One region of the Marinobacter sp. UBA5687 genome, then DNA from elsewhere that is predicted to be linked to it. Evidence: predicted binding sites of a transcription regulator. Region 1 holds the regulator's gene; each other region holds the start of a gene.
What was found. The regulator FliA, encoded in region 1, starts transcription of late flagellar genes. The targets are predictions, from matches to a motif close to CTAAAGTTTNNNNNNNNNNNGCCGNTAA.
Positions count from the first base shown of each region.

Region 1 (5,597 bases):
GGCCCTTGCGGCCAGTACTGGCGAAGTTTGCCAGCTACGGGGTAGAGCGTTTGCATGTGCTCTCTTACCAGGAAATCCCGGATAACAAACAGATCACGATAGTCGCTTCTGTGGGTCAATAAACCGACGGAGCATCGCGGAAAGCCAGAGTGCTTGCCGGTGGGAGGATGAAACAGCATGAAAGTAAAACGGTTTTTTGCGCAGTCCATGGCTGAGGCCCTGAAGCAGGTAAGCCACGAAATGGGGCCGGATGCCGTTATTCTGTCTAACCGCCGCGTTGATGGTGGCGTTGAGATCGTGACGGCACTCGACTACGACGAAAACATGGCGCGCCAGCGTCTGGGCGAAAGGGCGGTTGAAGCCACCAACGGCTCCCGGCTGGCCGAGATGCAGGCGGAGCAGCATCGTCGGCTGGAAGAGGAGCTGAACCGGTCCCGCAGTCGCATTCGTGAGGTTCGGGAAAAGCGCGCAGGAAGTGGCGCCTCAGGTGGCGTGGCGTCGTCCTTATCTTTCGAGACGGCCGATTTTCCGGCGTCACGTCTCAGTGATGAAGCGCTGGCAAAGCCGGTTGCGGGTAGCGAATCAGGCGCCGGTGGCTATGCCGATGAACTGGCCAGTATGCGTGCCGAAATCAGCTCTCTGCGTGATCTGGTCAGTGGTAAGGCTGCGACTGCCACGCCGGCCGGTAACAGCGCAGTTCAGCAACGCTTGGCCGAGCGGCTGCAGGAGTTCGGTCTGGGCGCGGAGCTGGCCGGCTCTCTGTCCCGACGGCACCGGGCCGGGCGCCTGGAAGATGGCTGGAAGCAGTCACTGAAAATGCTGGCGACCGGCGTTCGCACCGGTCGCGAAGACTGGCTTGATGCCGGGGGGATCTATGCCCTGGTCGGGCCGACCGGGTCTGGCAAAACCACCACCATTGGCAAACTGGCGGCTCGCTATGTGCTGGAGCATGGCCCGGATTCGTTGGCCCTGGTGACCACCGACCGCTACCGTGTGGCCGCCCATGAGCAGCTGTTTGTGTTCGGCAGAATCCTGAATGTGCCCGTGCGGGTGGTGGATGAGAGCCATTCCCTGGATGACATTCTTGATGAACTGTCGGATAGGCACCTGGTACTGATTGACACTGCCGGCCTGACCAGTGCCGACCGTGGTTACCAGGAACAACTGGCGGAGTTGGCTCGCAGCGATCACAATATCCGTACACATCTGGTGGTCTCTGCCACCAGTCAGCCACGTATCATGAAATCCGTGTGGCATTGCTATAAGATGGCAAACCTTGCAGGCTGCATCATGACCAAGATTGATGAAGCCCTGACCCTGGGCGAAGCGCTCGGATTCGTTATGGAGACCAGCTTGCCGGTGGCCTGGTACACCGATGGCCAGAAGATACCGGAAGATCTCCAAAGGGCGGAGGCTATCCCGCTGGTGCGTCTGGGCGTAGAAAGGCTCAGGGCCGTGCAGAGCGCGCAGGCAATAGCCGAAGGTGCCTGAGCCTCGCCAGCGACAGAATAAAACACCGGCACGCGTGCCCGTACAAGAACGTAGTAAGAGACTGATAACAGTATGAGCAGACCACATCCGGTTCAGGTGATTGCGGTTTCCGGCGGCAAGGGCGGTGTCGGCAAGAGCAATGTTTCGGTCAACCTAGGTATCGCCCTGGCCCAGAAGGGGCGCCGGGTTGTCTTGCTGGACGCGGATCTTGGGCTCGCCAACATCGATGTGTTGCTTGGCATTACCGCCAATCGAAATCTGCAAGACGTACTCAACGGCGATTGTGATCTGAAAGATGTGCTGGTGAATGGCCCTGGTGGCATCAAGATTGTTCCGGCATCATCCGGCACCCAGCGTATGACCCAGCTCAGCGCCATGGAACATGCCGGCCTGATCAATGCCTTCAGTGAGCTGGGCGACCAGATTGACGTTCTGATTGTGGATACCGCCGCGGGTATTTCTGAATCGGTGGTCAGCTTCCTGAGGGCATCGCAGGAACTTCTGCTGGTGGTCTGCGACGAACCTACTTCCATTACCGATGCTTACGCCCTGATCAAACTGATGAATCGGGATTACGGCACCAACCGCTTCCGCATCCTGGCAAACCAGGTCCGCAATGAGCAGGAAGGCCGCCATCTGTTTGAAAAACTGACCCGGGTCACCGAGCGTTTCCTGGATGTGGCACTACAATATGTAGGTATCGTGCCTTACGACGAGGCCGTCAAGAAAGCCGTTCAGAGGCAGAAAGCGGTATTGGATGCCTATCCGAGGGCGAAAGCCTCGCTGGCTATCCGGGCTCTGGCCGAAAAAGTGGACAGCTGGCCTTTGCCGTCCTCTCCCAGGGGGCATCTCGAGTTCTTCGTGGAGCGGCTCGTCGAAGTCTGATCTGAATCCAGTCCTACAAGAAAACCGGATACATGACATTGGCGAAAAATCTGGGAATTTACCATCAGGCCGGCGCCAGGAGCCCTTCAGCCCTGATTGAAGAGCATGCGCCGCTGGTCAAGAAAATCGCCCTTCATCTCATGGCCCGACTGCCTGCATCGGTGCAGCTCGAAGACCTTATGCAGGCCGGTATGATTGGTCTGCTGGAGGCTGCGCAGCGCTACTCTTCAGGCAAGGGTGCGACCTTTGAAACCTATGCCGGCATTCGCATCCGTGGCGCCATGGTGGACGAAATCCGCAAAGGCGACTGGGTGCCCCGCTCAGTGCATCGTAATGCCCGGCGAATCGCCAGTGCCATCAAACAAGTGGAAGATCGTACCGGGCGCGAGGCCCAGGATGCCGAAGTAGCTGAAGAGCTTGGCATTGGTCTGGACGAATATCACGCTTCACTGGCCGACGCCAACAGTGGCCGACTTTTTAGCCTTGATGAGCTCAATGAATCCGGCGAGCTGCCGATAGAAGAAGCAGAGGCCAGCGATAATCCGCTGGACGGTATTGCTTCCGGCGCTTTCCAGCGCAGTCTGGCGGACGCCATCGAGCAGTTGCCTGAGCGCGAAAAGCTGGTGTTGAGCCTGTATTACCAGGAAGAACTGAACCTCAAGGAAATCGGCGCAGTGCTTGGGGTCAGTGAGAGCCGGGTAAGCCAGATTCACAGCCAGGCGGCACTGCGGCTGCGCAGCCGGTTGGCCGAGTGGCGGGATGACGACAACGACTGATCGGCCGGGTGCTGTGTTTCTCTTTCAGCAGGCTGTGTAGCTTTTGGTAACCGATGCTTTACAACGTGCGCAAACACCACACAATAAGCAGTTAAGGTAGCAGCCTGCTAGACTTTCAAAAAGGCTGAATGAATTCCGGGTGTTACTGACTGGAGGTCCCATTGGACAAGAACATGAAAATTCTCATTGTGGATGACTTCTCCACAATGCGACGAATCATCAAGAACCTGCTGCGAGATCTTGGCTTCACCAATACAGATGAGGCCGATGATGGCAACACGGCGTTGCCCATGCTCCGAAGCGGCAAGTACGACTTCCTGGTGACTGACTGGAACATGCCCGGCATGTCGGGCTTTGATCTTCTCAAAGCTGTCCGCGCTGACGAAAACCTGAAGAACCTGCCGGTTCTGATGGTGACGGCAGAAGCCAAGCGGGACCAGATCGTGGCCGCGGCTCAGGCCGGGGTAAACGGATATGTGGTCAAGCCTTTTACGGCAGCCGTGCTCAAGGAAAAGATCGAGAAAATCTTCGAACGAATCCAGTAACCAGAGGTCGGATGGCTCGCCATGAGTGATACCAAACAGAACCATCAGGGCCTTGATCCGGAGGTGGCGGAGAAACTGCAAAAGCAGGCCTCCGACCTGGCTGAGAATGTAAACGCCGGGAATTATGCCAAGGCGATGACCCTGATCAATGAACTGAGCGAGGTTCGCGATCAGAGTCTGTACCGGGAAGTGGGCCGACTCACCCGCAGCCTCCATGAGGCAATCCGGAACTTCCAGATAGACCCGCGTAATGCCGAGCAGAAAGAAGTCCTGTCGAAGATGAGCGACGCTTCTGACCGTCTGGCCTATGTGGTGCAGATGACCAGCCAGGCAGCGAACCGCACCATGGACCTGGTCGAGGAAAGCATGCCCGTGGCTCATTCCATGAGGGATGAAGCGGTTGCCTTGCGGGACGAGTGGCAGCGTCTGCGCCGCCGTGAAATGGAACCTGCGGAGTTTCGCGAGTTGTATGGTCGCATCGACAAGTTCTTCGCCGGCCTGACCACAGACTCTGACAGTCTGTACCAGAATCTGTCGGAAATCCTGCTGGCTCAGGACTTCCAGGATCTTACTGGCCAGGTTATCCAGAAGGTCACCGCTTTGGTGAAAGAAGTGGAAGACAATCTTCTTGGCTTGGTAGTGATGGCCAGCCACGTGGATCAGCTGACCGGCACGGTGCACCAGATTGAAGAAAAAGAAGAATCGGCCGAAAAAGGGGTAGGGCCCCAGATCAAGGCCGATGAGCGGGAAGATGTAGTTTCGGGACAGGACGATGTGGACGATCTGCTGTCCAGTCTCGGATTCTGATAATAAAGAGGGTGACGCATGGCGTTAGATGCTGATGAAGAGATCCTGCAGGACTTCCTGGTAGAAGCCGGCGAGATACTCGAAAAGTTGTCGGAGCAGCTGGTGGATCTGGAGCAGCATCCCGATGACAGCGATCTGCTGAACGCCATTTTCCGTGGCTTCCATACCGTGAAAGGGGGCGCAGGCTTCCTTCAGCTGGAGGCACTGGTTAACTGCTGCCACTCGGCAGAGAACGTGTTCGATATTCTCCGGAATCACAAGCGCAAGGTCACTCCGGAACTGATGGACGTGGTTCTGGAGGCGCTGGACAACGTTAACGCCATGTTCGAAGAAGTTCGAAACCGGGAAGAACCAACGCCCGCGCCGGACGAACTGATCGAAGCCCTGGACGCCCTCGCCAAACCCGAGTCAGAGGATGCACCAGCGGCGGAAGCGCCAACCCCGGCACCGGAGCCGTCGTCTGCGGAGGTCGGGCAGCAAGGGGACCAGGGCGATATCACTGACGAAGAATTCGAGCAGTTGCTGGACGCGTTGGCGGATGAAAAATCCGACGGCCAGAAACCGGCCGGCAACGAGCAGGTGAGCAATCCGGCTGAATCCGCCGGCAGCTCAGACAGTGATGAAATTACCGACGACGAATTTGAGGCCTTGCTGGATCAACTCCACGGCAAGGGCCAGTTTGCCGGCGCGCCTGCGGAAGAGGAAACAGCCAAGGCAGATACCAGCACCAGCGGTGGTTCAGAAAAATCATCCGCTGACGCCGATCTGATTTCCGACGACGAATTCGAGAACCTGCTGGACGAACTGCATGGCAAGGGCGCCGGCCCAAGTGCCGGGTCTTCCGACAGCGAGCCCAAACCGGCGCCTGCTCCATCCGGCAAGGCCGAACCGGCCCCGGAACCAAAGAAAGCAGAAGCCAAAGCCGAGAGCACGGCCGCTGCCAAGCCGGCCTCTGCGCCCGCGCCTGCCCGTGAGGCCGCACCCGCTGGTGAAACCACGGTTCGGGTAGATACCAAGCGCCTGGACGACATCATGAACATGGTGGGCGAACTGGTGCTGGTACGGAACCGCCTGCAGCGTTTGGGTTCCGAAA
Region 1 covers NZ_DIHV01000003.1:16,614-22,210, reverse strand. Annotated here, with positions in the region: gene flhA (flagellar biosynthesis protein FlhA) at 1-122, shown strand, start outside; gene flhF (flagellar biosynthesis protein FlhF) at 178-1,491, shown strand; gene B3Y70_RS00225 (MinD/ParA family protein) at 1,564-2,376, shown strand; gene B3Y70_RS00220 (RNA polymerase sigma factor FliA) at 2,409-3,152, shown strand; gene cheY (chemotaxis response regulator CheY) at 3,314-3,697, shown strand; gene B3Y70_RS00210 (protein phosphatase CheZ) at 3,719-4,504, shown strand; gene B3Y70_RS00205 (chemotaxis protein CheA) at 4,523-5,597, shown strand, end outside.

Region 2 (5,597 bases), on a different contig from region 1:
GAGCCATCAAGACCCCGTTACATCGGGGTCTTGCCATCGTTCAGGGCCAGGGCGCCTTTGACAATTCGGTAGATCACCCAGATCGCAATACCCAGCAGAATAAACCAGCCCACGATCAGCATGGTGGTAATCACCCCAATGACTGTCCACAGCAAACCAATCCAGAAGGTGCGGATCTGCCAGCGGAAATGGGGCTCTATCCAGGTACCACGGACATCATCCAGTTTGACGTAGTTGATGATCACGCCCACCAGTGCCGTCAGCCCCCCCAGGAAAAAAGACAACGCCTGCAGGATGTAAACCACCACCGCCAGATTCCTCGCAGAGCTGGGCTCCTGTGATTGCTGACCGTCAGGTTTTGCGGGGATATACTCGGTTTCGGACACAGGTGTTCTCCTTGTTACGTCCCTGGCAGTCTATCACAGCCTTGGCTGGAGCCCAGTGCGATCAATTCCCCGCCGGCCGATACCCAACCCGGAAACCGCCCCAGTGCTTACCGTTCACATAGATGGGCACCGACAGGTCGTGCATGATCTCACCGGTGTCCCGGCGATAGGTCTGGAGCAGCATACTTTCGGTATGACTCCCACAGCGTATGCCAGTGCGGTCATTGAACAGTCGCTTGCTGCGGCTTTTCACCAGGTCCACTTCCGGATTACCACTCGGCGGGTGGGCAAAATCCTTGTTATGGGTAGGCACATAACCGTCCGGCGCGCAGGCGATGGAGAACACCATGGCCTCATGGGATTTCTTGATGGGCTCCTGTATTGCCGGAAACATCTGGTCAGTAAACCGATCGAAGCTGCTGGAATACTGTTGGGGCTGGGTGTTGGCAATCGGTGTTCGCTTCTTGTCAAACAGCGCCGCTTCACTCAAACGGCCCTCTCGAATTGCCGCCTCAAACAACTGGCCAATCTGCTGCGCCCCTTCCAGTGCTTTCTCATAAAACGGCCGGTGGTAGCTTTCGCTGCTGTTCAGCGCAAAGGCAGCATTCGCCTTCTCCGCCAGCTCCATCAACGTGGAAGCCTGGTCCGCCAGCGATGCCACACTGGTATCACTTTCGGATATATGGTCACGGACAGACTCAATAGCCGAAAACACCTGGGCCAGACTCTGCTCGTTGTTCTGGTCGATCTCGGCAATACGGGCAACCTGCTGCTGAACCCGGTCGGATTGATCCCGAATCTGATCCAGCTGGCCGCCAACGCTCTCTACAGATGCCAGCCCGTCTTCCACGGTTTTCGCCAGAGATTCAATGCGGGACACAATCTTGGTTGTGTCATTCTGGATTTCGTCGAGGGTGTCTGCCACTTCACTGGTGGCCTGGGCAGTGCGCCCGGCCAACTGCCGGACTTCATCAGCCACCACCGCAAACCCGCGGCCCTGTTCACCGGCGCGGGCCGCCTCAATGGCGGCATTCAGTGCCAAAAGATTAGTCTGCTCGGCGATACCCTGAATGGTGGACGTCACGCCCTGGATCTTGCCGGATTTTTCGTGCAGGGCCTGAATCAACCTGAGGTTCTCTTCCGACTGTTGATGCACCAAGCGCACATTTTCAATGGCCGACACCAATGACTGACGCCCCTCCACGCTGACTTCGCGATTCTGCAATGCCATGGTGGCGGCGTTGGTGGCCTGTTCCGATGATTCCCGAACCGATTCCGTGATCTGGCCGGCGTAGTCGGCCATCTGAGCGGTTTCTTCAACCTGTCGGTCCAGGCGCTGCTTCACCTGATCCGCCGCAAACGAGACTTCGGCGGCCGAGATGGCATTCTTGTCGGCACTGGCCGAGAGGGTTTCAACCAGGGCCTTGCCCACACGGGCATCCGCCAGAAGGTGCGCACACTGAGCCCGCAAGGGATGATTGTCAGCCAGGGAGCCATCATTCAGGTCGTTGATTCCACGCTCTATTGGTTCAAGCACCCGTAAAACCAGATAGCAAGCCGCAGCAGCAAGGCCCACAAGGAGCCCGATTAACAGAGAGGCGGCATCGAGCCCCATCAACGGAGCCACCAGAATGCAGGCAATACCGAGCGCAACAGCAATGCCCACCCCCCATAAAATTGCAGTGCGATCGAGTAAACCCATGGTGCCCTCATCTTTATCATTGCTAACGCAAGCATGTTGTTATTGCAGGCCATCCCGGAGAGTAAAGAAATGATATGAGTTAATAACTGCTACTTTAGTGGATTAAAGATACCACTATTGCAGGGCCCAAGGAGTTTATCGGCATCTGGAAGGAAATCTGAAATACAGAAGAGAAAAGCCCGGGCGGAACGAGTCCGCCCGGGCTTTTTGGCAGCGCCTGACAACCGTTATGGCTGATCAGGCACCGATAACGCCGCTGTCATCGCGGGTAACGATAACCGTTGCATCACGCGGACGCGGATCGTTGGCATCCGGCCAGTTTGCTTCCGGGTGCTGGATATTGACGAACATGGTCTTCACATCCGGTGTGGAGACAACGCCTGTAACCTCACAGCCAACCGGCCCAACGAAGAAACGCTTGATCTCGCGGGTTTCCGGGTTGGCCGCCAGCATCATGTTGTTCTGATAAGGTGCTGCATCGGAGCCGTCGGTCTGAATCCAGAGGCGGCCGTTATAATCGAACCAGAGGCCATCCGGACTGTTGAAGATGTTGTCATCAGTCAGAGATACGATAACCTGGTCGTCAACCACGGTTTCCGTGCCCTGCTCACCGGCGAACACGAAGATATCCCAGTCAAAGCTGGTCGCAGTGTGGTCGTTGCCGTCTTCGCTCCAGCGAATAATATGACCGGTCCGGTTGTTGGCATTCGGATTTGCCGCGTTAACCTGCTCCTCCGTCCGGCGGGAGTTATTGGTCAGCGTAAAGTAAACCTGACCGGAATTCGGATCTACAGCCCCCCACTCCGGGCGATCCATCGGGGTCGCACCTGCGATGTCGGCAGCCAGGCGAGTGTTCAACAAAACATCAGCCTGATTCTCAAAACCGTCAAACTGAACGTTGCCAACCATTTCGCCCTGGGCCGCAGCCACTTTGGCAGCAAAATCCGCATCGTTCAGATCCAGCGCCAGCCAGTTCCCCGAGCCATCGTCATTAAAGCGAGCCACGTAGAGCGTGCCCTCGTCCAGGAGGTAGCCGCCGGCCGTTGCAGCGTAATAGGGCTTCGAGGAGACAAATTTGTAGATGTACTCGAAACGGGAATCATCACCGGAATAACATACGACCGGCTCACCTTCCTTAACCGGCGCAAAAATCACACCCTCGTGACCAAAGCGGCCCAGCGCGGTTCGCTTCTGTGGTTTGCTCTCTGGAGTAAACGGGTCAATTTCCACCATGAAACCGTAGGTATTGGCCTCATTCCGGTAATCATCCGCCGCCGACGCCATGGCGGGTCTGCTCCCGGGGCTGCGTTGCATCGCTATTAGCGAAGTACCCGTGCCAGTTTTCCTCAGCCGCAAGGTAAGTTCCCCACGGCGTCGGGCCCATCGCGCAGTTGTTCAGAGTACCGCGGGTTTCCGTTGCATCCGGACTGTATTTGGTGACCAGTTTGTCGTAACCACGCACCGGACCACGGATATCCATTTCGGTATTACCCGTAACCCGGCGATTAAACGGACTCCCGAAAACAATATCCCACTTGCCGTTGTTGTCGCGTTTGATATGAACCACAGACACACCGTGCGCGGCGATTTCCTTGCGCACTTCATCGGCCGGACGCATACCGTTGATGTAGGTAGCCCCGTTGGCATGCAAAGCGCCTTGATTGATGTACTCATGGTTCATCACCAACAGACCTTCGCTGGAGCTGTTACCACCGGCTTTCAGATCAATCGGGAAAAAGTGCACGCCGTCATGATGCATGCCCATTTGCTGCTCTTGCTCTTCTCCGGTATTGGTGCCATCCGGCTTATAGGCCGGGTAAGACCCGGTAATTGGCGTGCCCCAGGGAAGAAACGCTTCAGAGGAGTATCCCTCGGGAACAACGACCTGATTCGCGGTTGAAGTAGGGACAGCCTTGAAACCCAGTTCAGTGCTGGATGTGTTTCCACCGGTAGTACCGCCATCGTTGTCACTATCACTGTCACTGCCACAACCGGCAAGCCCCAACCCCATAACGCTGGCCAGAGCGGCGCCTACGCTACCTTTCATGACGGTACGACGCTGCATTCTGGCAGACAGTACCTGATGGAACGGGGTGTTTTCGGAATGATTGACGACTGGCTCGTAGTTCGGGTCCAGGTAATTGGGATCAAGATCGTGCTTGGCCATGGTTTGCCTCTCTCGGATTGGTGGACAAGTCCTTTATTTCGAGAGGCAAGTGTCGGCAAGTAATGTGACAGGACGTAAACAGATTTAAGTCAGAATGTTGAACGTTCGATGACAACCGGTAAGGCAGAAACAGAAACGGGGCCAAAAGGCCCCGCAACCGCGCGATGCAACTCAGCTGATCACTGAGTCATTTCGTCGTAGCCTTCTTCCATGGAGTCCGCTGCTTCTTCCATGGAGTCACCCGCTTCATCCGCGGCTTCTTCAATCTCGTCGCCGGCGTTTTCGGCACCTTCCTGCATTTCACCAATCACGCCTTCATCCTGACCCGTGGCTTCTTCCCAGGTTTCTTCGGTGGCGTTAGCGGCGTCGTCCATCATTTCCTCGGCATTTTCACCCGCTTCTTCAAAATCCGCGCCTTCATCGCTCTCGGAGCTGCAGGCAGAAAGTCCAAGCGTGGCAACCAGTGCGAGTGCGCTCAAGGTAAACTTGTTCATAACATGTCCCTCTGTCGGTATATGTGTACAACGCCAACAGAGTAGAGGCAGCCCGCGGTCAATAGCAATTACCGGGCGATTACCCTTTCGTTAACCGCTCACCGTCGATCATGATGATGTGGTCCGCTGAGACCACCTGTCCTTTTCCCAGCACCACGAAATCCCGCCCGGCCCGGCTAAGCACTTCCCGGATAACGCCGTGAACCACGCAGACCTGCCCATTCGGGTCCTGATAGATGATTTCTGCCAGCTTCATGGCGCGCGCGTATTCCTGGAGCCGGTGCTGCAACGTCCAGGACATAGTGGCCGGAGATGGATTTATGGCACTCATTCGACGCTTCCCTGTTTTTTTTGTTTCCAAAAGTCTGGACCACAAGCTCTGGATTCGCCAGCTGGAGCCTGATTGTCATTAGAGGCCAGTTCGCTTAACCAGACTCTCTTACTTGTTGTATTGCCAGATTGTCCGACATAAATTGAACAAACAAACACAACGAGTTCCACGGAGAGCCCATATGAACGCCAAAGTAAAATCCTCGCTCGACACGCACCAGGTCGCCGCGCCCCGGAAAACCGGGGCACCGGATTCAAAAGACACCGCCACCAAGGCCGAGACCTGGAAAGATCCCAAGCGCTATATGTGGCTGTTGGGGCCTGCGCTTCCAGGCATTGGCCTTGCCGCTCTGACTGGCTACGCCCTGGCCCCGAAACGACTGAAGGCTCTGGCCTGGACCGGGCCAGCACTGGTGCACGGCATTATTCCGGCGCTGGACCGGGCGATCGGTGAAGACAAGAGCAATCCTCCTGAATCGGCGGTAAAGACCCTGGAGCAGGACAAGTATTACGACCGT
Region 2 covers NZ_DIHV01000124.1:101,436-107,032, forward strand. Annotated here, with positions in the region: gene B3Y70_RS13710 (DUF4870 family protein) at 18-386, opposite strand; gene B3Y70_RS13715 (methyl-accepting chemotaxis protein) at 448-2,088, opposite strand; partial or broken gene B3Y70_RS13720 (PhoX family protein) at 2,326-4,255, opposite strand; gene B3Y70_RS13725 (hypothetical protein) at 4,435-4,749, opposite strand; gene B3Y70_RS13730 (hypothetical protein) at 4,829-5,080, opposite strand; gene B3Y70_RS13735 (alkane 1-monooxygenase) at 5,262-5,597, shown strand, end outside.
Region 2: B3Y70_RS13715 (methyl-accepting chemotaxis protein) is a predicted target of FliA. The motif match lies at 2,224-2,251, and genes of this name have one in related genera.

Region 3 (5,597 bases), on a different contig from region 1:
GGCGGTATCAAACGTTGAGAACGGATGGAACGGGTTGCGTTTGATATCAGCCCGCAGCGCCGCCGCGAAGACAAAGTTGTGGTCAAACGTGGCATTGTGGCCCACCAGTACCGCGCGCTTGCAGTCGTGCTCTTTCACCGCCTTGCGGATGGGAGAAAAAATCTCGCTCAGGCCTTCGCGTTCCGGTACCGCTTCCCGCTCCGGATTCCAGGGATCGATGCCGGTGAAATCCAGGGCCGACTGCTCCAGATTGGCACCTTCGAACGGGTCGATCTGCTGCACGTGAGTTTCGCCCCTGCGCAGCCAGCCATCCTCATCCATGGTCAGCATTACGGCAGCGATTTCCAGCAGAGCATCACGTTCCGGGTTGAAGCCGGCGGTTTCCACATCGACCACCACCGGCAGAAAGCCGCGAAAGCGCTGGGACATGGGGTGGGGCTGTTTGTTTTCGTCTGACACTCGAACTCCGATGTTCGTGGTAGTGAATGAATAGGGTTTACGCCAGGCGCCAGTTAACGGTTTCACCGGCCTTCAATGGAACAATGTCGCCGCCGGCCAGAGGCAGGTGTTCCGGCATGGTCCAGGGTTCCCGCACCAGCGTCACGGTGTCGGTATTCCGGGGCAGGCCATAGAAATCCGCGCCGTTGAAGCTGGCAAAGGCTTCCAGCTTGTCCAGAATGCCCAGTTCCTCAAAGATATCGGCATACAGACCGATGGCGCCGTAGGCGGAGTAACAGCCGGCACAGCCGCAGGCGGCTTCCTTTTTATCTTTTGCGTGTGGGGCAGAATCCGTGCCCAGGAAGAAACGGGGATCGCCACTGGCCACGACTTCTCTGAGTGCTTCCTGATGCTTGTTGCGCTTGAGGATGGGCAGGCAGTAAAGGTGCGGGCGAATACCGCCAACCAGCATGTGATTGCGGTTATACATCAGGTGCTGAGGGGTGAGAGTTGCCCCGAGATTATTGCCCTGGTGGCTACGGACAAAGTCGGCCGAATCGGCCGTGGTAATGTGTTCCAGAACCACCCTGAGCGTCGGGAACGCCGCCAGTGTTGGTGCCAGAACCCGCTCCAGAAACACCTTTTCCCGGTCGAAGATATCGATGTCGCTGTCGGTCACCTCGCCGTGTACCAGCAACAGCATGCCGCAATCCGCCATCGCCTCCAGTACCGGGTAGATATTGCGGATGTCTGTCACGCCGGAGGCAGAGTTTGTGGTGGCACCAGCCGGGTACAGTTTCGCTGCCACTACGCCAGCGGCTTTGGCTTCACGAATGGTCTCGGCGGTGGTGCTCTCGGTCAGATACAGGGTCATCAGGGGCTGGAAGTCTGTTCCCCGGGCCGCGGCCAGAATGCGATCCCTGTACGCCATGGCCGCGCTGGCATCGGTTACCGGCGGTACCAGGTTGGGCATGATGATAGCGCGGCCGAAGCAGGCGGCGGTGGCGGGGACCACATCGTTCAGAATGTCGCCGTCGCGCACGTGCAGGTGCCAGTCGTCCGGGCGTGTGATGGTTATCTGTCGGGTCATGAGAAGGTATCCGAAAGCGAGCGCAAAATTTCGCGGATTATATCAGAAGCGAAAAGCAGATGTTTTTAACCTGATCGTAAGTTATCCGGCTCAAGTTCCCGGTCGGGTCGCCGTTAACCGGTTAGTTCACTGGTTTAAAGGCTCCACGGGGCATTCCTATGGTTTCACCTAATTGGTTCTTCAGACAGGGCAGGTTGCTGAAATCACTGGCGACGGCAGGGTTGATGTCATTGTCCTCTGCGCCCGTGTTGTCATCCAGTTACGGTGCCGGTATTGAAAACAGCCAGTGGTACCTCTCCGAATCGGTCTTTGAGTGTTCCCTTGTCCATGAGGTTCCAGGCTTTGGCCGTGCCGTACTCAGGCACCGGGCGGGGGAAGACCTGCGTTTCTATCTGGAATCGGATCTGAGTGTGATGCGCCCCGGCCAGGGCCAGTTGGTGGTTGAAGCGCCGCCCTGGCGACCGGGAGTGGCGCCGAACCCCATTGGCGCTGTGCAGGTAACGGATAGTCCGCGCTCTGTGAACCTGGGGAATCGGGAAGCGGTGTTGATTGCCCAGGGGTTGTCCCGGGGTATGCAGCCGACGGTTACCCGGGCTGCGGTATACAGCGGCCAGCCGGTACGGGTGCAGTTGTCGAATGTGAATTTTTCCGGCCCCTACGCCGGCTATCGTGAATGCGTTGCCAGTCTGTTGCCGGTTAACTTCGACCAGGTTCGGCGCAGCCGGGTTCCGTTTGCCAGCGGAAGTACCAGCCTGTCACAGGCCGACAGGAACTTGCTTGATAATATTGTGACCTACGTGATGGCCGACAGCACGGTAGAGAGAATCTTCGTGGACGGCCATTCCGACAGTATTGGTAGCCGGATTGATAACCGCGCGCTGTCGGAGGAAAGGGCCAACGTGGTGGCAGAGTATCTCAAATCCCGGGGCATCGATGAGAACATGCTGACGGTCCGGGCCCACGGCGATCAGTATCCGGTTTCCCGCCGGCCGGCTGATAACCGCCGCACCACCATTCGTTTGCAACGCCAGGGTGAGCGCCCGGAACTGCTGCAGGCTAACGGTATGGGAAGCGAATTTTCGGGTTAACCGGAAACGCTCGCTCCCGGGTTTCAATACACCGCGTTCAGAACGTCCAGATGCGCGGCCACACTCTCTGACAGGGCTTTCAGGTGATACCCGCCTTCCAGCGTGGAGATGATGCGGTCGTTGGCGTGGTCATGGGCGACGCTCACCAGCATTTCCGTTAGCCAGCGATAATCCTCGGTTTCCAGATTCAGTTCCGCCATGGGGTCAAGCCGGTGACCGTCAAAACCTGCCGAGATCAACACCAGTTGCGGGCGAAAATCCTGCAGTTTCTTGAGCCACGCGGCTTCAACCGTCTTGCGGTACTCGGCCGGTGAGCAGTCGGCTGCAATCGGCGCATTGACAATATTGTCGGCCTGCCGGTGCACATGGGAATGCGGATAAAACGGATGTTGAAAACTGGAGCACATCAGTATGCGTTCATCACCACTGACAATGTCTACCGTGCCGTTACCCTGATGCACATCGAAATCGACAATGGCCACCCGCTCCAGGTGATGAAAGGTGAGTGCCCGCATCGCGGCCAGGGCGATATTGTTATAGAAACAAAACCCCATCGACTTGGTTCGTTCGGCATGGTGTCCCGGTGGGCGGGCACAGACAAAGGCGTTGGTTACCTGGCTGCTCATAACCATATCGACAGCCTGCACATTGCCGCCTGCGGCCAGCCTGGCGGCTCTCAGGGTATCCGGCATCATCGCGGTGTCCGGGTCGGTGAACACCCGGCCCCGGGTCGGCTGCATCAGGTCCAGCTGGTGCAGATAGCTTTCCGGATGCACGGTCAGCAGTTGGTCCCGGGTAATTTCTTCCGGACGAACCCAGTCCAGTTCCTGTTGCAGGTTGGTATCTGCGAGGTAGGCGAGAATGCTTGAAAGGCGTTCAGGGCTCTCCGGGTGCTCCGGGCCCATGTTGTGCTTCATGCAGTCGTCGTGGGAAAAAAATGCCGTGGTCATGGGTAATGCCTGAACCTGAATATGCTTATTATCGCTTTCATGTTATCAGGGATAACCGAAGCCTGTCGTATTTCTTTGGTCTAATAACCCGTTAGTCGATTTACATCATGAATTCGCCACCTAAGATAAGGTATACACTGATAAGCAAGTCGTTTTATTGAAGTCTGTACATTCCTGTCGCGCACACCACTGGGAGAGCCGCGTTGAGTACCCGCTATCTGGAAAGCCTGTTCAATCCTGAATCCATTGCCGTTATTGGCGCCTCTGAGCGCGCTGACAACCTCGGGGGTATGGTGTTGCGGAACCTGCTGGGCGGCGGCTATCCGGGTCGGCTCGTGGTGGTCAACCAGAGCGACTACGAGAACGTGCACGGGGTGCCCTGTGTGCGCAAAGTGTCCAAACTGGATTTCAGTCCGGACCTGGCGATTATCTGTACCCCGCCGGACACGGTGCCGAAAATGATCCGCAAGCTGGGTGAATGCGGCGTGCGCACCGCCATTGTAATGACCGGCGGTATGTCACGGACCCACAGTAAAACCGGCCAGCCATTGATGTATTCGGTGCGGGATGCCGCCCGGGAAACCGGTATCCGCGTGCTGGGCCCCAACACCATTGGCCTGATGGTACCGGCCCGGCATCTGAACGCCACCTATGCCCATATGGGGGCCATTCCCGGCCGCGTTGCCTTCGTGGGGCAGTCCGGCACCATTGCCAGTTCGGTGCTGGACTGGGCCTTTGCCAGGGGGGTGGGGTTCTCCTACTTCCTGACCCTGGGTGACGGCATGGACATCGATCACGACGACCTGATCGATTATCTGGCCCAGGACACCCAGACCCGGGCCATTCTGCTGCACATTGAAAACATCCCCAACCCCAGGCGCTTCATGTCGGCAGTCCGGGTGGCCTCCCGGACCAAGCCCGTCATTGCGGTGAAATCCGGGCGGGTGCCCGAATCCGAGTGGTTTCCCCATGCTTTGCCCGCAGGTATCAAGCGCAGTGACCCGATATACGATGCCATGCTTCAACGTGCCGGTGTGTTGAGGGTGGACGGGCTCGGCCAGATGTTTGATGCCCTGGAAACCCTGACCCGGATGCGCCCGCTGCGTCGGGAATCCCTGGCCATCATGGCCAACGGCGTGGGCCCCGGCGTATTGGCGGTGGATCGGCTGGCGGATCTCGGTGGAGAACTGGCGGAGCTGTCGGAAGATACCGTGAGGGAACTGGGCGAACTGTTGCCGCCGTACTGGACCCGCAAGAACCCCATCGACCTGAACTATGACGCCACGCCCGAGCTCTATGGCAAGGCCATCAAGATTCTGGCGAAGGACCCGAACGTGGCCAACGTGCTGGTGATGTACGCGCCGACGCTGATCGAAGACAGCCTGCAGATCGCCGATTCTGTGGTGCAGGCGTCCAAGGGCACCCGTCTCAATATCTTTACCTGTTGGCTGGGGCAAAGCACGGTGATGGATTCCCGGGAAGAGTTTTACCGGGCCGGGCTGCCATCGTTCTTTAACCCGGAAAAAGCGGTGATGGCGTTCATGCAGCATGTCCGGCATCAGCGCATCCAGCGGCTGCTGACCGAGACGCCCGAATCGTTTACAGACCACTTCGCCGACCGGGCTAACACCCGCAAACTGGTCGCCAGGGCCTTGCGGGATGGCCGGCGGCATCTGTCCAACCGGGAAGCCCGGCGGGTGATTTGCGATTACGGCATCAATACCATTGAAACCGTTTACTGCGATGACGTGGAAGAGGTGCTGGAGGTCTTCGCAGTCGAGCGCCGCCCCATTGATGTAACCGTTATCCATGAAGATGTGTGTTATCCCTTCCTGGATCTGAGTCCGACTCAGCGCCGCTACAAGGGCACGGTCAAAAAGCTCAACAGCGAACAGGTGATTATCGACAGTTGCCGCTTTCTGATGGAGGAATACCGTGAGCACTTCCCGAAAAGCGGCTTCCTGGGCTTTGCGGTCCAACGTTCCTATCAGCATGTTGGCGGCATCGAGTTCAGTGTGGGGATCACCCGTG
Region 3 covers NZ_DIHV01000147.1:4,018-9,614, reverse strand. Annotated here, with positions in the region: partial or broken gene rnt (ribonuclease T) at 1-459, opposite strand, end outside; gene pyrC (dihydroorotase) at 497-1,528, opposite strand; gene B3Y70_RS16135 (flagellar protein MotY) at 1,687-2,616, shown strand; gene B3Y70_RS16130 (histone deacetylase family protein) at 2,640-3,566, opposite strand; gene B3Y70_RS16125 (GNAT family N-acetyltransferase) at 3,770-5,597, shown strand, end outside.
Region 3: B3Y70_RS16135 (flagellar protein MotY) is a predicted target of FliA. The motif match lies at 1,618-1,645, and genes of this name have one in related genera.

Region 4 (5,597 bases), on a different contig from region 1:
GTTACATGCGGAAACCGACGCGGAATTCCTGGGGGATTTGCGGGCGAAGGTAAATGTCCTCGCGTCTGGGTTTTCCCCGGAGAGCGAGCTGGAAAGCCTCGAACTCGCCCTGGTCAGATGCAAAAAAGGGTAGGCCGAGGGCCTACCCTTTATTTCAAGGCATTGGGTTGCGAGATAGGTTTCAGAGTACCTTTTTCGCTTCGGCAGACAACTCGCTGAACCCTTTCAGGCTCTTGAATGCTTCCAGTTTCTGCTTGTCCGCATCGCTGGGGTTGGCAACCTGCTCGATGGAGGTAATGCCAGCCTCTTTCATTTTCTTTGCGGTTGCCGGGCCAATGCCCTTCACGCGGGTAAGGTCAGACTTGTCTGCCGGCTTGGCCGATTTCTTCGGAGCTGCGGCCTTGGGCTTGGCAGTGCTCGTTTTCTTGGCGGCCGGCTTGGCAGCGGCGGTTTTCTTGGCCGGAGCCGCTTTCTTGGTACCACTGGCCTTCGAGGTTGATTCGCCGGACTTGGACACTGACTTGCCAGTTTCCTTTGAAGCGATACCCAGGCGCTCCAGCAATGCCGACTGCAGTTCGTGGAATTCATTCATGCGGCGCTCAAATTCGTCGTTAAAGCGCTTCATTTCACGATCACGAAGCTCATCCATGTCTTTCAGGAGCTTGCGTACCGGCTCCTGAACCTGGTTCTGCAGGTTGTCGAACTGCTTCAGTGCGTCGTTAATCAGCCCTTCGATCTGGGCGGATGTTTTCTCGAACTCTTTGTTTACTTTCTTGACGATCTTATCAACGCTTGGCTTGGCTTTCTTTGCCATGGAGTGTCTCCTTACGGAAGGGAAGTGCGGGTGAAGTGAACGGGCATCAGGCCATTTGTCGCATACCGGAAGCGGGACTCGACCCACGCCGGGATTTCAGGCTCTGTTTCTTGAGAACAACTTCTCTTATGCGCCGCAGTTTGTCAGAGAGCGGCGATTCGTCTCGAGCATTTAGCTCAACAAAATCAAGTGAGTAGAAGAAGTTGCTACAGTGTTTTCTCTTTTCGGTAACCAGGCCGGTCAGGCCTTCGGCACGGATTTCTTCAAACGGCATATCCATAACAAGGTCGAGAACCACGGTATCCCCGGGTTCAAACAGTTTGTCCGTTTTCATCACGCAGCCGTAACTGTCGAGTTCATAAAGTCGCGCTTCAACGGTTTCCTTGCGAAAAATGCCGTGTCGGATTCGGAAACGCGCGACCAGGTCCGGTAGTTCTTCGTTCATGGAACGCTTGCTCTGCTATTGAGGTCGGCCAGATATATACTGAACATTAATTAAACAATAGACGGGCCAGAAACTTTTGGCAATGCCGTCAGCTATCTACCGCAGCCCGTTCATGGAAATAATCAGGATTTGGCCCCCTGTGCGGGGCCAAATCTGCCCATTACCGGGTTTTCAGCTCGTAAAGGTCAACACGTCGATCTTTCAGATTGGTGACAGAACCTTCGTTTCTGACCAGTTTGAGCTTTTCCAGATCCATATCTGAAAACATGATCATTTCGGTGTTCGGTGTGGTTTCTGCCATCACTGCATCATGAGGGAATGCGAAATCCGACGGCGAGAATACCGAAGACTGGGCGTACTGAACATCCAGGTTTTCCACTTTCGGCAGGTTGCCCACGCTGCCGGTAATCACCACGTAGCACTCGTTTTCTATGGCCCGGGCCTGGGCACAATGGCGCACGCGCAAATAGCCGTTCTTGGTATCGGTCCAGAAGGGGACACAGATAATGTCCACATCCTGACTGGCGGCGATACGGCCCAGTTCCGGAAACTCAATGTCGTAGCAGATCATGATGGCGACACGGCCGGCATCGGTATCGAATACCTGGAATTTATCACCACCCTCAATAACCCAGTCGCGACGTTCGTGAGGGGTGATGTGGACCTTGCGCTGCTCGTCTACACGACCGTCACGGTGGCACAGGTATGAGACGTTGTAGACCCGGTCATCTTCAATCAGCGGCATGGAGCCGGTGATAATGTTGATGTTGTAACTGACGGCCATTTCCGACATTTCGTTGCGGAACTGTTCGGTAAAGCCGGCGAGGAACCGAATGGCACGGGTCTGATCCATCTGGTCGGTCAGCCCCATCAGCGGCGCGTTGAAAAATTCCGGGAACAGGGCAAAGTCGCTTTTATAATCCGACAGTGCGTCCACGAAGTACTCAACCTGCTTGAGCACCTCCTCCACCGAGGTGAATTCCCGCATCTGCCACTGCACCGCCCCCATGCGCACCTGGGTTTTTTTGACGTTGAGTACCGATGAGGGAGGCGTATAGAGAATGTTTCTCCACTCCAGCAACGTCGCATATCCGAGGGATTTCTGGTCTTCCGGCAGGTATTTGTGCATCAGCCGGGTAACCTGGAAATCGTTGGAAAGCTGGAACGTCAGGATCGGGTCGTAGATTTCCTTGCGATCAACGCGCTGAATGTATTCTTCCGGAGTGTATTGCTCGGCGTACTTGAAGTAGCTGGGAATCCGCCCGCCGGCGAGGATGGCCCGCAGGTTCATGGAACGACAGAGCTCTTTTCGTGCTTCATACAAGCGACGCCCCAGTCGATAGCCCCGGTATTCGGGGTCTATAAACACATCCAGGCCGTAAAGCGAATCGCCGTTGGGGTTGTGCCAGATTTTTTCGTTACGCAGAATCAGGTCGTCGTAGGCGTGAGGGTTGCTGAATCTTTCGTATTTCACGCATACCGTGAGCGCCACCGCCACCAACTGGCCGTTGTCTTCGATACAGATCTGGCCATCCGGGAATTGTTCTACCAGAGCCTTGATGGTTTCTTTTGGCCACGCGCCACCAATGTCGTCGTAAACCCGATCCATCAACTCTTGCAACTGGCCGTAGTCATCAAGGGTCAGGTTACGCAGATTCAGGTGGAGCTCTTCATGGGCCATAGGGTTCTCCCTGTCGTGTCTGGCGAATGTGCTGTGATCTCAGCATTCTAGCAAAGAGTGTTCAAGACTTCGCAGGATCTGCCGTTAGTAAGTATGTTTCGACTACACTAAATGATAAATGCAATTTGTTTTTGACCCTGATTGGAGGCCGTCAGCTTGAACCTATCATTCGCCCAGAAATTGCTGATCGCAATTGGCTCCCTGATCGTGTTGATTATGGGCGCCCTGACAATTTCCAACGATATTCGGCTCCGCTCAACGACTGATCGCTACGTTAGCGCGCTGATGAGCGATGCAGTGGCCCAGAGTACGTCGAGTATTGCCGATTGGCTCAATACGCGCCTGGATATGGCGGAAGCGACGGCGAAGGCGCTGGAACGGACTCGCAACGACGATAACGCCCGCGTTCTTATGGAAGCCATGACCGAAGGTGGCAACATCAAGGACGTGTACGCCGGCACCGAAGATGGCCGCATGCTGATGCGAAGTGCCGAAGTAGAGGCCACGCTTCCACCCGATTATGACCCCCGGGTACGCCCCTGGTACCAGAAAGCCCAGCGTTTGGGGCAGGCGTCGTTTACCGATCCGTACCTGGATGCAACCTCGGACGAGACCATTATTTCCGCCATGGCGCCAATCAAGCGGGGCAATTATGTTGGCGTGGCCGGTATGGATATCAGTCTCAACACAATCGATCAGATGCTATCGACCATTACCCTGGCAGAGACGGGCTATGCGGCGTTAATCAACAATTCCGGCACGGTCCTGTTTCACCCCAACAGCGAGATTGTTGGCAAGAACATCAGCGGCATGATCGGTCAGCAGCCGGTTCTGGACGGTTCTCTGCAGGGATTTGAGAGCGAGGGTGCCGAGTGGAGTGTCAGCTTTCACCCCATCAGCGAAGCCCGGGCCGTGGACTGGTACCTGGCTACGTTCGTGAATGAAAACCTGATCAGTGCTCCCATCGTCGAGGCTCGGACTATGGGCCTGATCATCGCCGGGGTAGGGCTGATTGTTGCGCTTGTCTTGCTCTACTTTGCGATTAGCTTCCTTCTTGCGCCGGTTCGCAGGCTTAATGGCGCCATGTCTCGCATCGCTTCCGGAGATGCGGATCTTACCAAGCGTCTTGATGACTCTGCGTCTGATGAGTTTGGGCAGTTGGCGCGCAGCTTCAATAGCTTTGTTGAGAACATCCAGCAGGTTGTAAAAGAAGTAAAAGAGGGCAGCGACGAACTGGAGGAGAACGTAAAGTCGCTCCGACAGACGTCCAGCGACAGTCGCTCCAGTGTTGAAAACCAGCAGCATGAGATCGATATGATCGCGACGGCAATTAACGAAATGTCCGCGGCGGCGGGTGAGATTGCCCAGAATGCCCAGCAAACTGCGGAAGCCGCAGAGAATGCAGACCAGGAAAGCCGGGGTTCCCTGGAGACCGTCACCGCCTCGCGGGATGCGGTGCAGAAGCTGGTGGGTGAGATAAACGCCGCCGCCGAGGTTATCGACACCCTTGGTAAGGATGTTTCGTCGATTACGACTGTGCTTGAAGTCATTCAGGGCATTGCGGAACAAACCAATCTGCTGGCACTGAACGCGGCCATTGAAGCGGCACGGGCAGGGGATGCGGGACGCGGATTTGCGGTGGTGGCCGATGAGGTTCGGAATCTCGCTCAGCGTACCCAGTCTTCCACTGAAGAAATCAACAACATGATCGAGCGGCTGCAGAAAGGCGCCAACGATGCGGTAGACGTTATGAAAGCTTCTACGGCGGTATCCAACGTGAGTATGGAAAAAGCGCAGGATGCGATGGAGTCTCTGAACCGGATTGTGGAGGCGATTACCGCCATCAGTCAGATGACCTCACAGATCGCCACGGCCTCCGAGGAGCAGACATCGGTGACCGAAGAGTTGAATGCGTCCATCACCCGCATTGCTGACCAGGGCCAGGAAGCGGCCAAGGCGGCCAGCGAGAACGATGTTTACAGTGGCCACATCGAGACTATCGGCAGTGTGCTGAATGACAAGGTAACCCGTTTCCGGGTGTAATTCGTGGCGGCCAGGGATGGCCCGCTAGTCTCCGACACTCAGTAGCTCAACGCGGCGCTCCAGGTTTTCCAGGGTTCGACGCCCGACATATCTGGATTCTTCACTAAGATACGGATTCTCCAACGTGATTACTGTGCGCCGATCAAGGCCCAGTGATGATACCGCTCTGCCAAACCAGTTTTTCAGATACACCGCGAAGCTGCCGTCCAGGATCGCTCGCTCCAGACCCAGTTGCAGGCGTTGCGCGGTTTCGTGATCGTCCGGGGCCACAAAAAGGTAGGATGGCATGGCGTAGGCCAGCAGGATGTTTGGCTCGATTACCAGGTCGTCGGCTTTGTTATGTTCGAGGTCGAACAGCACTTCGCTCACACCGCGGGCGTAACAGTCGAAGCGTTTATTGCGAAGCATACCAAAGAGTATTTCATAGCGGGTGTGGGTGATCACGGTAATGCCGTTAGCTTCGAGAATCGGGGTGTCTGGCCAGTGTGCGCCCTGGCCAATACGGATATCTCGCTGGCGCAGGTCGTCCAGGCTGGATACCCCCTCAAACAGACTGAGCTGTTCCGGCAACACCAGGCATACCCTGAATCCGAGCAGTCCGCCGTCCACAGGTA
Region 4 covers NZ_DIHV01000063.1:37,475-43,071, reverse strand. Annotated here, with positions in the region: gene senB (selenoneine biosynthesis selenosugar synthase SenB) at 1-133, shown strand, start outside; gene B3Y70_RS06780 (helix-hairpin-helix domain-containing protein) at 182-814, opposite strand; gene B3Y70_RS06775 (hypothetical protein) at 861-1,259, opposite strand; gene B3Y70_RS06770 (bifunctional GNAT family N-acetyltransferase/carbon-nitrogen hydrolase family protein) at 1,420-2,940, opposite strand; gene B3Y70_RS06765 (methyl-accepting chemotaxis protein) at 3,097-4,983, shown strand; gene B3Y70_RS06760 (transporter substrate-binding domain-containing protein) at 5,008-5,597, opposite strand, start outside.
Region 4: B3Y70_RS06765 (methyl-accepting chemotaxis protein) is a predicted target of FliA. The motif match lies at 3,001-3,028, and genes of this name have one in related genera.